2 regions of the [Enterobacter] lignolyticus SCF1 genome follow, and region 2 is predicted to be linked to the other one. Evidence: predicted binding sites of a transcription regulator. Region 2 holds the regulator's gene; the other holds the start of a gene.
The links. Region 2 encodes Fur, which represses iron uptake genes when iron is present. Its sites were predicted from a motif close to ATAATAATGAGAACNACTATCAA; they were not measured.
Positions count from the first base shown of each region.

Region 1: a site for Fur is predicted at 5,498-5,520, ahead of sodA (superoxide dismutase [Mn]). Genes of this name have one in related genera too.

Region 1 covers NC_014618.1:4,707,968-4,715,536, reverse strand. The annotation lists gene ENTCL_RS21865 (L-rhamnose isomerase) at 1-746, opposite strand, end outside; gene rhaB (rhamnulokinase) at 743-2,209, opposite strand; gene rhaS (HTH-type transcriptional activator RhaS) at 2,511-3,347, shown strand; gene rhaR (HTH-type transcriptional activator RhaR) at 3,421-4,335, shown strand; gene rhaT (L-rhamnose/proton symporter RhaT) at 4,270-5,304, opposite strand; gene sodA (superoxide dismutase [Mn]) at 5,593-6,213, shown strand; gene kdgT (2-keto-3-deoxygluconate transporter) at 6,494-7,477, shown strand.
Region 2 covers NC_014618.1:3,341,376-3,348,944, forward strand. The annotation lists gene seqA (replication initiation negative regulator SeqA) at 1-117, opposite strand, end outside; gene ybfF (esterase) at 301-1,065, shown strand; gene ybfE (LexA regulated protein) at 1,196-1,489, shown strand; gene fldA (flavodoxin FldA) at 1,639-2,169, shown strand; gene fur (ferric iron uptake transcriptional regulator) at 2,458-2,910, shown strand; gene ENTCL_RS15585 (ChiQ/YbfN family lipoprotein) at 2,979-3,311, opposite strand; gene chiP (chitoporin ChiP) at 3,360-4,763, opposite strand; gene glnS (glutamine--tRNA ligase) at 5,174-6,841, opposite strand; gene nagE (N-acetylglucosamine-specific PTS transporter subunit IIBC) at 7,023-7,569, opposite strand, start outside.

The DNA.
Region 1 (7,569 bases), 1.4 Mb from region 2:
GCGTAGCCCATATAGAACTCGTTGGAGCCGACGGTGTAGCTCTCCGCGCCGATACCAAACAGCTTGCTCTCGACGGCGTCGATATGATGCGCCGGGTTCAGTTTTTCGCTCATCACGTCATCCAGCGCGTCCAGCAGGCGCTTACGCGGCGCAAAGCGGTCGACGGTGAGGTCCTTCATACCGTCCGGGATCCAGATATTCATCACCGACGGCGTGCCCAACTGCTCGCCGAACCAGGCGGAGACGCGGCGGCTGGCCTTGCAGTGGTCAATCCAGAACTGGCGGATCTCGTCGTTAGCATGCGAGAGGGTAAAACCGTCGGCGCTCAGCGGATGCGAGAAGCAGGAGGGATTAAAGTCCAGCCCCAGCCCGTGGGTTTTCGCCCATGACACCCAGTTTTTAAAGTGCTCCGGCTTAATATCGTTGCGCGCGACCGGCGCGTCGGATTCCAGATAAATGGCGTGCAGATTCAGACGTTTGGGGCCAGGGATCAGGCTCATCGCCTGCTCGAGATCGGCGCGCAACTCAGCGGCGTTACGCGCTTTCCCTGGATAGTTGCCGGTGGCCTGAATCCCGCCGGTGAGCGAACCTTGCGGGTTTTCAAATCCGGCGACGTCATCGCCCTGCCAGCAGTGCATCGATACCGGTACGCGGTCAAGCTGGCGCAGCGCGGCCTCGACGTCAACGCCTGTTGCGGCATAGCGCTGTTTCGCCAGTTCCCAGGCCTGTTCAAGTTGAGTGGTCATGCGCAAAGCTCCTTTGTCGGTTGTGGCCGAAACTGCGCGGCGCGGCGGGCAATTTCGCTTTTGGGATTCGGGGTCCAGGCGGTCAGCGCGTGGGTGTCGCGGACCACCTGGCGGAATTCATCAACGTCATTCAGTTCGTCAAGCGTCATCAGCTGCACGCCGATATTGCCGAGGGTGGAAGCTTCCACCGGCCCTGACACGACCGTCACGCCGCAGGCATCGGCGCACAGCTGGTTCAGCAGTTGGTTCTGGCTGCCACCGCCGACAATATGCAGCCGGGAGAACGGTTGGCCATGCAGTTCGGCCAGCTCCTGCAGGACGCGGGCATACAGCAGCGCCAGGCTGTCAAAGATGCAGCGAGCCAGCTCCGCCGGGCGTTCTGGCGCAGGTTGATGGCTTTCCCGGCAGGCGGCCTGAATTTCGGCGCTCATATTGGCCGGGTTGATAAAGCGGTCGTGATTGGGGTGAATGACAAAGCGGCATACCGGCACGGCGTCAGCGTCGGCGAGCAGGGCGGAAAGATCGCTGATGTTCTGCTCTTTCAGCACCCGCTGCAGCAGCCACAGCCCCATAATGTTTTTCAGCACCCGATAGCGGCCTTCCGCACCGCCTTCGTTGGTGATGTTGTTCGTCAGCGCCCGCTCGCAGACCTGCGGCGTTTTGCTTTCAAAACCCATCAGCGACCAGGTGCCGGATGACAGCCAGGCGGCGTGGCGGTCGGCCAGCGGCGCGGCAATGACGGCGCTGGCGGTATCGTGGCTGGCGACGGCCACCACGGGAATGCGGTTGCCCTGCGGGCAAATCCAGTGACCGATCACATTGCCCGGATGGGCTGGCGTTCCCAGCCAGCGGGAGGGGACGCCCGCCCAGGCGAGCAAATCCTCATCCCAGGTATCGGTGTGGATATTGACCATCTGGGTGGTCGTGGCGTTGGTGTACTCCCAGTTCATCGCGCCGGTCAGGCGGTAGCTGAAGTAATCCGGCATAAGCAGCGCATGAGCCACCCGATCCACCCATTCCGGTTGTTGCTCTACCAGCGCCCGAAACTGATACAGCGTATTGAAGGGTAAAAACTGGATGCCGCTGCGGCGGTAGATCTCCGCGCGGCCAACCTGCGTTTGCGCCTGTTGCATCACGCCCTGGGTGCGGCGGTCGCGGTAGGAAACCGCGGGTCCCACCCGCTCGCCGTGCCGGTCGAGCAGCACGTAATCCACGCCCCAGGTATCAATACCGATGCTGTCGATAAGGATGCCGTCGTTGCAGACCTTTTGCAGGCCGCAGCGAATCTCCGCTTCCAGGCGGTCGACATCCCAGCAATCCACGCCGTCAACATGCTGCAATGTATTGGTGAAACGGTGAACTTCACGGGTATTCAGCGTCCGCTGTTCGCGGTCATAGCGGGCCAGCATCACGCGTCCGCTGGATGCGCCTAAATCGACAGCCACACAATGGCGAAAAGTCATGGCAGGAGTCCTTCTGATAGTCAGTACGGACAGTCTAAAAAGCGCGGGAGCGAGTCACCTTCTCGTCACTGACAGTCGAAAATGACGGCTGGCAAGAAAGCAAAGATGAACGTGAGAAAGCTCACAATTCCCCGTCATCATGCCGTTTCATGGGGATGTGATGCTGCGCGCATTTCCTGATTTTTCCTGTCGTTTCTTGAAAAACAGGCAGGGTTTGCGCGCTTTATTGCTGAAATTTGAAGGTGAGGTTGATAACGGACCATTACTATTTTGACACTATTTCTCACTGGTGGAGGCCGTTATGACCATACTGCACAGCGTGGATTTTTTTCCGTCAGAGTTCGCCCCCATTGCGATAGAGCCGCGTCTTCCTCAGATCGCGTTTCCTGAGCACCATCATGATTTCCATGAAATTGTGATTGTTGAGCACGGTACCGGCATCCACGTGTTTAACGGCCAGCCCTATACCATCAGCGGCGGGACGGTCTGTTTTGTCCGCGACAGCGACCGGCATCTGTATGAACACACCGATAACCTGTGCCTGACCAATGTGCTGTACCGCGCGCCGGACGCCTTCCAGTTTCTTGCCGGGATGCAAAAGCTGTTGCCGCAGGAGCAGGATGGCGTCTGGCCGTCGCACTGGCGAGTGAGCCAGACGGCGCTGCAGCAGGTGCGAGGCGTCGTGCAGCAGATGGAGCGGTTTGATGACTGCGGCGATGTGCATACCATCGCCCAGCGCGAAATCCTGTTTATGCAGCTGCTGCTGGTGCTGCGTAAAAGCAGCCTGGCGGCGGAAATGACCGATAACGACGCCCGGCTAAACCATCTGATTGCCTGGCTTGAGGATCATTTCGCCGAGGAGGTGTGCTGGGAGCGCGTGGCGGCGCGGTTTTCGCTTTCGTTGCGCACTCTGCACCGCCAGCTTAAGCAGCACACCGGCCTGACGCCGCAGCGCTACCTCAACCGCGTGCGGTTGACCAAAGCGCGGCACCTGCTGCGCCACAGCGATGAGAGCGTTACCGATATCGCCTTTCGCTGCGGTTTCGGCGACAGTAACCACTTTTCGACTCTTTTTCGCCGGGAGTTTAGCTGGTCGCCGCGCGACATCCGCCAGGGACGCGACACGCAGCTACAGTAACGCGAGGAAAATCACCGTTTTGGGGCCGTAAAACGGCTAATAATGACAGGCTATTCGCCGTTGGGGTTACGCTGTGACCGGTCAGTTCATTCTTCGTAAAGCCGATTTTTTCACTTCACCGCGCCAGGCGGTGGCGGTGGCCGATCGCTATCCGCAGAATGTCTTTGCGGAGCATACCCACGAGTTTTGCGAGCTGGTGCTGGTATGGCGCGGCAACGGCTTACATCTTCTTAACGACCGTCCTTATCGCATTACCCGCGGCGATCTGTTCTACATTCGCGCCGAAGACAAGCACTCCTACGCGTCGGTCAACGGTCTGGCGCTGCAAAATATTATCTACTGTCCGGACCGGCTGCGGCTTAACGTCGACTGGTCGGCGCATATCCCGGGGTTGTTTGGGACGCCGTGGATGCCCCACTGGCGCATCGGCAGCAGTGGGATGGCCCAGGCGCGGCAGGTGATCGCCCTGCTGGAGCAGGAGAGCAACAAGGATGAGCCGCTGGCCCACGAGATGGCGGAGCTGCTGTTCGCCCAGCTGGCGGCGACGCTGCGCCGCCACCGCTTCGCCACGGACAACCAGGCCGCCACCCAGAGCGAAGCGCTGCTCGACAAGCTCATCACCGCGCTGGCGGGCAGCCTCAATCGCACCTTTACGCTGGATCTCTTTTGCGCCGAACAGGCGTGCAGCGAGCGCGCCCTGCGCCAGCAGTTTCGCAGCCAGACCGGCATGACCGTCAATCACTATCTGCGCCAGCTGCGCATTTGCCATGCGCAGTATCTGCTGCAGCATTCAGAGCTGCTGATCGGCGACATCGCCAACCGGTGCGGGTTTGAGGACAGCAATTACTTTTCGGTGGTGTTTAACCGCGAGGTGGGGATGACGCCAGGGCAGTGGCGTCATCGTCATCGAACGATGGCGAGATCAGTTCGCCATACCGAGGCCGACAATATTGGCGGCGATAATAATCACCACGCAGCCAAGGCTTAGCACGCCCACCGGACGACGACCCGCATTGTTCCACTCTTTGAGCACCAGCCCCACCAGGCCGCCGCACAGCACGTAGAAGCTCATATGCAGCATCCAGCTCATATAGTCATATTGCGCCGGGATGCGGGCGTGACCCCAGGCATAAAAGAAGAACTGCAGATACCACATCAGGCCGCCGAGCGCGGAGAGCAAAATATTGCTGATGATGAGCGGCTTTGCCAGCGAGAAGTCGGCTTTTATCGACAGATTCGGCATTTTTGCCAGACGAATGACGCAAAAGCCGAGGTTGACCAGCGCGCCGCCGCCCATGATCACCACATAGCTGGGTAACGCGACATACAGCGGATCGACGCCAAGCGCCGCCGCCGCTTCGTGCATCGGTTTCGCGGCATTCATGGCGAATGACATTCCTGCGGAAAAAATGCCGCACATAACGGCCAGTAGCAGCCCTTTTTTCAGATTGAACTCTTCCGCTCTGATCCCCATTTTGCGTTCTTTGAGCTGTCCGGCGCGGGTGACGATTCCGACGCCAATCAGCGCAACCAGAACGCCGAGCAGCGTCATCCGGCCGCCTTCGGTATTGATCAGAACATCAAAGTTGCCGTTGATAATCGGCGTCATCAGCGTACCGACGATAAGCGTAATGCCAATGGCGATGCCGATCCCCATCGACATGCCGAGATAGCGCATGGTGAGGCCATAGTTGATATTGCCTACGCCCCACATGGCGCCGAACAGGAATACCGGCAGCAGCGTCGAGGCGTTAAACGAACCGTAGTAGGCCCAAAAATCCGGGAGCAGCATGGCGCTGATAGCCCAGGGAAGAATGAGCCAGGAGACCACGCCGCCTACCGACCACATCGTTTCCCAGGACCAGTGTTTCACTTTCTTGAAAGGGGCATAGAAACAGGCGGCACTGGCTGCGCCTATCAAATGCCAGAAAATGCCCATCGTAATCGCGTGATTCATAGTTTTTATCCTCATCGTTTCAGGTCGATGAATCTTTCATCTGACGTGATGAGTGTAAAAATTCGTCAGCAGGTTAACCTTCCGGCGGTTGCCGCGTAAGCGAAATGACTGGCAAAAAGCCCGTAAATGCATTGAGCCGGCTCACAAAATTGCCGTTGATGCAGACCGTGAAACCCCCATGAAAACTACGGCATTGATAAGCATTTTCAATATCATTTAATTAACTATAATGAACCAACTGCTTACGCGGCGTTAACACCCAGCCGCCCGATAACAATGGAGATGATTATGAGTTATACACTGCCATCCCTGCCGTATGCGTACGATGCTCTGGAGCCGCACTTCGACAAGCAGACGATGGAAATCCATCACACCAAACACCATCAGGCCTATATCAACAACGCCAACGCCGCGCTGGAAAGCCTGCCGGAGTTCGCCAGCCTCTCTGCTGAAGCGCTGATCGCGCAGCTGGATAAGCTGCCGGCGGACAAGAAAACCGTGCTGCGCAACAACGCGGGCGGCCATGCTAACCACAGCCTGTTCTGGAAAGGCCTGAAAACTGGCACCACCCTGCAGGGCGACCTGAAGGCCGCTATCGAGCGCGATTTCGGCTCCGTGGACAGCTTCAAAGCGGAGTTTGAAAAAGCGGCCGCGACCCGTTTCGGCTCCGGCTGGGCGTGGCTGGTACTGAAAGGCGACAAGCTGGCCGTCGTCTCCACGGCGAACCAGGACTCTCCGCTGATGGGCGAGGCGATTTCCGGCGCATCCGGCTTCCCGATTCTGGGCCTCGACGTCTGGGAGCATGCCTACTACCTGAAATTCCAGAACCGTCGCCCGGACTACATTAAAGCGTTCTGGGACGTCGTGAACTGGGACGAAGCGGCAGCGCGTTTCGCCGCGAAAAAATAAGGCTGCCCGGCGCTAAGCCACTGCTCTGCGGCAATCCCCGAACCCTGCTGACGTCAGCAGGGTTTTTTTATGCCTTCTGCGTGCCGGATGTGACCTGGATCAACAATGAAAACATTGATTCTATAAATATGAAATAGAGTTTTAATTTGTACGTAAGATCACTGTTCTCATGGCCTGTTGCGACTATTGTTTTCTGCAGTGATGCAGATGAAACGCTGTTTTGTTATTGACAGAAAAATACAAAATTCAGCTTATACAATAAGTTATTATGGTGGTGGGAATGCAAATCAAACGTGCAATTGAAAAAATCCCCGGCGGTATGATGCTGGTGCCGCTGTTTCTTGGCGCGCTGTGCCATACCTTTTCGCCGGGCGCGGGCAAGTATTTTGGCTCCTTTACCAACGGCATGATCACCGGAACGGTGCCGATTCTGGCGGTCTGGTTTTTCTGCATGGGGGCGTCTATCAAGCTCAGCGCCACCGGCACCGTGCTGCGTAAGTCCGGAACCCTGGTGGTCACTAAAATTGCGGTGGCATGGGTGGTGGCGGCCGTTGCATCGCGCATTATTCCGGAACATGGCGTAGAGGCCGGTTTCTTCGCCGGACTGTCGACGCTGGCGCTGGTGGCCTGCATGGACATGACCAACGGCGGTCTGTATGCCTCCATCATGCAGCAGTACGGCACGAAAGAAGAGGCCGGAGCGTTTGTGCTGATGTCCCTGGAGTCCGGCCCGCTGATGACGATGATCATCCTGGGCACCGCCGGAATCGCCTCATTCGAGCCGCACGTGTTCGTCGGCGCGGTGCTGCCGTTCCTGATTGGCTTCCTGCTCGGCAACCTCGACCCGGAGCTGCGCGAGTTCTTCGGCAAAGCGGTGCAGACGCTGATTCCGTTCTTTGCCTTCGCGCTGGGCAACACCATTGATTTAAGCGTGATCGCCCAGACCGGCCTGCTGGGGATCCTGCTTGGCCTGGCGGTGATTGTCGTGACCGGTATCCCGCTGATTATCGCCGACAAGCTGATCGGCGGCGGCGACGGTACGGCGGGCATTGCCGCGTCCAGCTCCGCCGGGGCGGCGGTGGCCACGCCGGTGCTGATTGCCGAAATGGTGCCGGCCTTTAAACCGATGGCACCGGCGGCGACCTCGCTGGTGGCGACATCGGTTATCGTTACCTCGATTCTGGTGCCGATAATCACCTCCATCTGGTCACGCAAAGTGAAATCCGCAGCGGTCGGGATAGACGTGCGGCATACGGTAAAATAGCGCCGGCCAGCGATAAAAAAGCCTCACAATGTGTAATGCCGATCAGTTAAGCAAAATAATGAATTTTTATTCATTATTTTGCTTTAAAAGTC
Region 2 (7,569 bases):
GGACACGGCGGAAAATTTCAGCATGCGCCGTAAAATGTCGGATGCGCTCTCGCCAATGTGCAGGGTGTGGCTGGCAATATAGCGATAGAGTTCATCATCAACTTCGATCGTTTTCATCTTAATCCAGTACGATATCTTTTCTGAATACAAGTCGCTGAGATTATAAGGTCAAATCCCAACAGCGGATAGCGTCAAACCAGGGTGGCGGCAATTTCAGGAATACTTCCTGGTATTGCAGCCGGGCGGCAGAATGTTCAACATAATACCCTAACCCGACAGAGCGAAAAAAAGAACTTTGCCATGAAATTGAATAGCCGAGCGCTAACTGCGCAAAACCTGCACACTCATTCTCCTATCGTCCTCGTCCACGGCCTGTTCGGCAGCCTGGATAACTTAGGCATCCTCGCCCGCAGCCTGGTCGCCGACCACGATGTCGTGCAGGTGGACATGCGCAATCACGGCCAGTCGCCGCGCGCCCCGGAGATGACGTACAAAGCCATGGCCCAGGATCTGCTCGACACCCTCGACGACCGGCAAATTGCAAAGGCCACGCTGATTGGCCACTCCATGGGCGGCAAAGCGGTGATGGCGTTAACCGCCCTCGCCCCTGAGCGTATCGACAAGCTGGTGGCAATCGATATCGCGCCGGTGGATTACCAGGTGCGCCGTCACGATGAGATCTTCGCCGCCATCAACGCGGTAACCGACGCCGGGGCGACCTCCCGTCAGCAGGCCGCCGCCGTGATGCGCGAACATCTGCAGGAAGAAGGCGTTATCCAGTTTCTGCTGAAATCCTTTATCGACGGCGAATGGCGCTTCAACGTACCGGTGCTGTGGGAGCAGTATCCGCATATCGTCGGCTGGGAGCCTATCCGCCCATGGGATAAGCCCGCGCTCTTTATTCCTGGCGGCAATTCGCCGTATGTGACGGAGGCCTACCGACAGCCGCTGCTGGCGCAATTTCCGCAGGCGCGGGCCCACGTCATCGCCGGCGCCGGCCACTGGGTGCATGCGGAAAAACCCGAGGCCGTTCTGCGCGCAATTCGCCGTTATCTGGCAGAGTGATTAAAAACCGAGCGACCGCGCACCATAATGCCCGTCGGCGTTGGCGCGCCGGACTCCGTGATGTATGATTGCGCGCTATCTACGCCGGAGGGTATTCCGGCGGCTTGTTTCCCCGAAGTCACTCTGAATCATGGCAAAAGAACAAACGGACCGTACGACATTAGATTTGTTCGCAAATGAGCGTCGCCCGGGAAGACCCAAAACCAGTCCGCTCTCGCGCGATGAACAGCTGCGCATTAACAAGCGCAATCAGCTAAAACGCGATAAGGTCCGCGGCCTGAAGCGCGTCGAGCTGAAGCTGAACAGCGACGCCGTCGACGCGCTCAATGAGCTGGCCGACGCCCGCAATATGAGCCGCAGCGAACTGATTGAAGAGATGCTGATGCAGCAACTGGCTACCCTGCGCGGCCAGGGGATTGTCTGAAAATCCGCAAAAACAACATTTTCATGTAGCAGAGAGTGCAGTACGGCGCGATAGCGGTTTTCGCGCACCGCTGCTCCTGCTATGATTGCCCTTATCTGTGGGCATTATGCCACCACCATTTCAAGACGTTTCAAGAGGTTATTTTACTCATGGCAATCGTAGGCATTTTTTTTGGCAGCGATACCGGCAACACCGAAAATATCGCAAAAATGATTCAGAAACAGCTGGGTAAAGATGTTGCTGAGGTGCATGACATTGCCAAAAGCAGCAAAGAAGATCTCGAAGCTTTCGACATTCTGTTGCTGGGTATCCCGACCTGGTACTACGGTGAAGCGCAGTGCGACTGGGACGACTTCTTCCCGACGCTGGAAGATATCGACTTCAACGGCAAGCTGGTTGCCCTGTTTGGCTGCGGCGACCAGGAAGACTACGCGGAGTATTTCTGCGACGCGCTGGGCACCATTCGCGACATCATTGAGCCGCGCGGCGCGGCAATCGTTGGCCACTGGCCGACCGCAGGCTACCACTTCGAAGCCTCTAAGGGCCTTGCCGATGACGATCACTTCGTCGGTCTGGCGATTGACGAAGACCGTCAGCCAGAAATGACCGCAGAGCGCGTTGAAAAATGGGTCAAGCAGATCGCAGAAGAACTGCATCTGGAAGCGATTAAGAACGCCTGATCTTGTTGCGGCGCATCGATTAAGCTGTGCCGCATTAATAGATAAAAGCAATCAAAATAATCGCTACAAATTTTTAACTTTTCAGCGCAGATCTGTACAATAACCGTTGATTTGACGAGGACAGATGTTTCGCTTTGCAGATGATGCCTCGTTTTTAAAAGCAGACTTTGCTCAGGAGTTGTAGTTTTCATTTAAACATGGCAGTTCTATAATGAGACGCATTATCCTGATTACACTCTTAGGTGATACTTCCCAGAGGGAAGCATTTAGCAACAGGACAGATTCCGCATGACTGACAACAATACCGCATTAAAGAAGGCCGGCCTGAAAGTCACGCTTCCTCGTTTGAAAATTCTGGAAGTGCTGCAAGAGCCGGATAACCACCATGTCAGTGCGGAAGACTTATATAAACGCCTTATTGATATGGGTGAAGAGATTGGTCTGGCAACGGTTTACCGCGTGCTTAACCAGTTTGACGACGCAGGTATCGTGACCCGTCACAATTTTGAAGGCGGTAAGTCCGTTTTTGAACTGACGCAGCAGCATCACCACGATCACCTGATCTGCCTCGACTGCGGTAAAGTGATCGAATTTAGCGATGACTCTATCGAAGCGCGTCAGCGTGAAATTGCGGCGAAACACGGCATCCGTCTGACCAACCACAGCCTGTACTTGTACGGTCACTGTGCTGAAGGCGACTGTCGCGAAGATGAGCACGCGCACGACGGCGTCGAAAAATAATCTTCCGCTGAAAGAAAAAGCCAACCCGACGGTTGGCTTTTTTATTGGCATAAACAGAAGATAAAACGTTATTGGGCAGTATTATTGCTGCGGATTTCCTTCCAGATTTTATCGCAACGCGCTTTAACCGCCTGGTCATTGCCCGTGCGCGTAGCCTGAATGCAGTTCTGGTAATCCAGCACGCGCACGCTTTCCTGATTCGCGAACTGCTCGTGCTGCTTCTCCTGCTTCAGGACGTTCAGCACGCTCTGGCAGGCCTGAATTTTGTCAGGGTTGCCTTCCGCGGTGTTGATACAGGCGCTGTAGGCGTCCTTCAGCTTTGAATCTTCTTTTGGCGCAGGCGGCTGCGCGCAGGCGACCAGCCCGGATGCCACGATAGCGACCAGCATTAATTTCTTCATAGTGCGACCTCAACGTTGTGCGGCGGGAGAGCCCCGCCGCGTCTGGCATCAGAAAATAGTGAACGGTGCGATAACCATGAATTTCACGTCACGCTCATCCTGGAAGATGTTGCCGTAGCCGCCGCTCCAGCTCGGAATATCGGAGTGGTTGTCGTACTGGGTGAAGTGCAGCTTGAACAGCGTTCCTTTCGCGCGTCCTTCCTGAACGGTGTACATGGCGTCCAGGCTGTAGGACGATTCGGTCAGGCGATAGTTCGGATCGTAGTAAGCATCCGGCGTCGCCATTTTGCCCGGCTTCGCATCCCAGGCGTAGACGTAGGACGCGCCCACGGCCCAGCCCGGCATGTCCCAGTTTTTCAGGTCATACATCGCGCCGAAGAACACCGCTTTTTCGCCGTTGGCGTTGAAGTCTGAGCGGTTATCCCACCAGATATCCAGACGACCGTTTGAAGAGGCGTAGGTCGGGGTCATACGCTGCAGGAAGTAGCCCTGCTGACCTTCGGCTTTAACCCAGGTTCCTTCCAGCCGCAGGTCGACAACATCGGCCACTTTGTAGCCGAAGGTCAGCGCCTGCAGCCAGGCGGTGCCGTCATAAATATCGTTGATGCCGCCGTTGCTGACTTTGTCGCGGGTGCCGTAGAACTGATAGCTGGTGGTCATCGGCGCGCCGGCCACGTCGAATTTATAGCTGGCTTTGGTAAAGTACTGGTCGATATAGCCCTGCGCCTGGCCGAAGGCGGCTTCCAGCACAAAGTTATTTTTGAAATCATACTTCGCGCCCAGCGAGTGCAGATAATCGACCTTGGTCTTCTTATCGTTTTGATAGAAGTCGTCCATTTCGATATGCCACGGCGCTTTATACTCGTTGGTCCACATATAGGAGAAGCTCAGCGCCCCGGAATCGCCATAGTCAAAGTTGGCTCCGGCTTCCGCCCCCTGATAGGTACCCGGCATAAAGCTCCAGTGCGGCGCGAGCAGCGTCTGTCCGGTCGGCTGGATATAACCGGCGCGAGCCCAGGCTGGGCCGTACTTAAATTTCGCCGCGGCCTTATACAGGCTGATACCGCTCTTATCGCCGGAGTAATCTTCGTCGTACGCTTTATTGCTGGAGGAGAAGGCAATTTCGTTCGGGTGTCCGCTTTCTGCAGACTCCGCCATTTCAATGGCCGTGAACGCGGCAATATCAATACCGAACATGTCGGCAGCATAGCCGGACTGGAAATCCAGGTTGGCGTTCCAGGTCGCATGCGAGAGGTTGGTTTTGTACTGATCGCCGTCGGTAACGTCTTTACGGTCACGCTCACGCTGCCAGTAATAGATGCCGCCGGTTAAACTTGAATCGTCGATGAATCCTGCTGCGCTGGCCTGCGGAACCGCAACCCAGCCCGACATCGCGGTGACACCGGCAATAGCCAGCGCCAGCGTACTACGTTTGCCACTGAACGTACGCATGTGTATATCCTCTTTGACTTTTAAAAAACGCTGTGTGCAAAAGGGCAAACAGCGATAAAAATAAAAAACTGACAAATAAAAGTAGCGAATCAATAACCTTCCGAATGCTACTGGGAATAGACTATTTTTCGCGACGCGAATTATCAATCCTTTTTCCGCACGAAAGCGCAAGAGTATGACAAAGCGCACATATTTGATTGCGTTTTGTTACAAATAGCAGGTTAAGGGTGTGATGTCGCAAGCCACGTCCTGCAACGGATTGAGAGGAAAACAAAAAGTGAATGCGCGAAAATGTAACAGGCAGCGGAAAAGGCGTGTCATACAATACGCGTATTATTTCGCTACGCGAAAATGTCATAAATAAAAAAGGCGCTGCCGGAGCAGCGCCTCTCTATTTTCACACCACGGCGTTATTCGCCGATTTTCGCCCAGGTATCGCGCAGGCCGACGGTACGGTTAAACACCAGCTTCTCGGCGGTCGCATAGCGGCTGTCGAGGCAGAAATAACCTTCACGCTCAAACTGGTACGCTTTACCTGCTTCCGCAGTCTTCAGCGAAGGTTCCGCATAGCCCTGGCGGATAACCAGCGATTCCGGGTTGATGGTGGCCAGGAAATCCTCCGCCGCCCCCGGGTTCGGGATGCTGAACAGACGGTCGTACAGACGGATCTCGACCGGCAGCGCGTGTGCGGCGCTCACCCAGTGGATAACGCCTTTCACCTTGCGGCCGTCCGCCGGGTCTTTGCTCAGGGTGTCCGCATCATATGAACAGAAGATGGTGGTGATGTTACCTTCCGCATCTTTCTCCACGCGCTCGGCCTTAATCACGTACGCATTACGCAGACGCACCTCTTTGCCCAGCACCAGACGCTTGTACTGCTTGTTGGCTTCTTCGCGGAAATCCGCGCGATCGATCCAGATCTCGCCGCTAAACGGCACATCGCGGCTGCCCATTTCCGGTTTGCTCGGGTGGTTCGGCATCGCGACCATTTCGCCTGCGCCCTGCGGATAGTTTTCGATAACCAGCTTAACCGGGTCGATAACCGCCATCGCGCGCGGCGCATTGTCGTTGAGATCTTCGCGAATGCAGGATTCCAGCGACGCCATCTCAATGGTGTTGTCCTGCTTGGTCACGCCAATGCGCTTGCAGAACTCACGGATAGCAGCGGCGGTATAGCCGCGACGGCGCAGACCGGAGATGGTCGGCATACGCGGGTCGTCCCAGCCTTCCACGTGCTTATCGGTCACCAGCAGGTTCAGCTTACGCTTGGACATCACGGTGTATTCCAGATTCAGGCGCGAGAACTCGTACTGGCGCGGGTGAACCGGAATGGTGATGTTATCCAGCACCCAGTCGTACAGACGACGGTTGTCCTGGAATTCCAGCGTACACAGCGAATGGGTGATGCCTTCCAGCGCATCGCTGATGCAGTGGGTGAAGTCGTACATCGGGTAGATGCACCACTTGTTGCCGGTCTGGTGGTGCTCTGCAAATTTAATACGGTACAGCACCGGGTCGCGCATCACGATGAACGGCGAAGCCATATCGATTTTAGCGCGCAGGCACGCCTTACCTTCTTCGAAGCCGCCGGCGCGCATTTTTTCGAACAGCGCGAGGTTCTCTTCCACGCTGCGATCGCGGTATGGGCTGTTTTTCCCCGGCTGAGTCAGGGTACCGCGATATTCACGGATTTCGTCCGCCGACAGCTCGTCAACATAGGCCAGGCCTTTGTTGATAAGCTCAACGGCGTACTGATACAGCTTGTCGAAATAGTCAGACGAATAGCAAATATCCCCTGCCCACTGGAAACCTAACCACTGTACGTCGTGTTTAATCGACTCTACGTATTCGATGTCTTCTTTTGCCGGGTTGGTATCATCGAAACGCAGGTTGCACTGGCCCTGGTAATCCTGGGCGATACCAAAGTTCAGGCAGATAGATTTCGCGTGACCGATGTGCAGATAACCGTTCGGCTCAGGCGGAAAACGCGTATGGACCGTGGTGTGCTTACCACTGGCCAGATCTTCATCGATTATCTGGCGAATAAAGTTACTCGGGCGGGCTTCTGCCTCACTCATCGTGCATTCCTCAAAGCGTAAACAACGTATAACGCAACATGATCTTATAAGCCGGACCGACTGACAACCCTTAGTTACGCAAAATACCGACTGAAAAAAAATAATGGGGGCATTTGCTATAAAAAAAAGCGGCGGAGGATATCCCCCGCCGCTTAAGGCATTAACGCTTACTCAGGAGCACTTACTTGCCTTTAATCTCATACAGCGGCGTTTCACCCGCAACGACGTGACCCTGCGCCTTCACTACCAGGCCGCTGAAGTCATCGATGTTGCTGCACACCACCGGGCTTATCATGGAGCGCGCATTAGCGTTCAGGAAATCCAGATCCATTTCCAGAACCGGCTGACCTGCCGCCACTTCGGCGCCCTCTTCCACCAGGCGTTTGAAGCCCTGGCCGTTCAGCGCGACGGTATCGATACCCATATGGACAACGATTTCCGCGCCTTTCTCGGTTTCCAGGCAGAACGCGTGGTTGGTGTTAAAGATTTTAACGATGGTGCCTGCCGCCGGAGACACGACGGTTTTCTCCGTGGGTTTCACCGCAATGCCGTCACCGACCGCTTTGCTGGCGAACGCTTCGTCAGGAACCTGCTCCAGCGCCACCACTTCACCGGTGACCGGGGAAACCAGCGCGGCGATCGTTACTGCGTTCGGCACCGCCTGCGGTTTTGCCGCGGCCTGAGCCGGAGCAGCAGCCGGAGCGGCTTCCGCTGCGGCGACATGACCG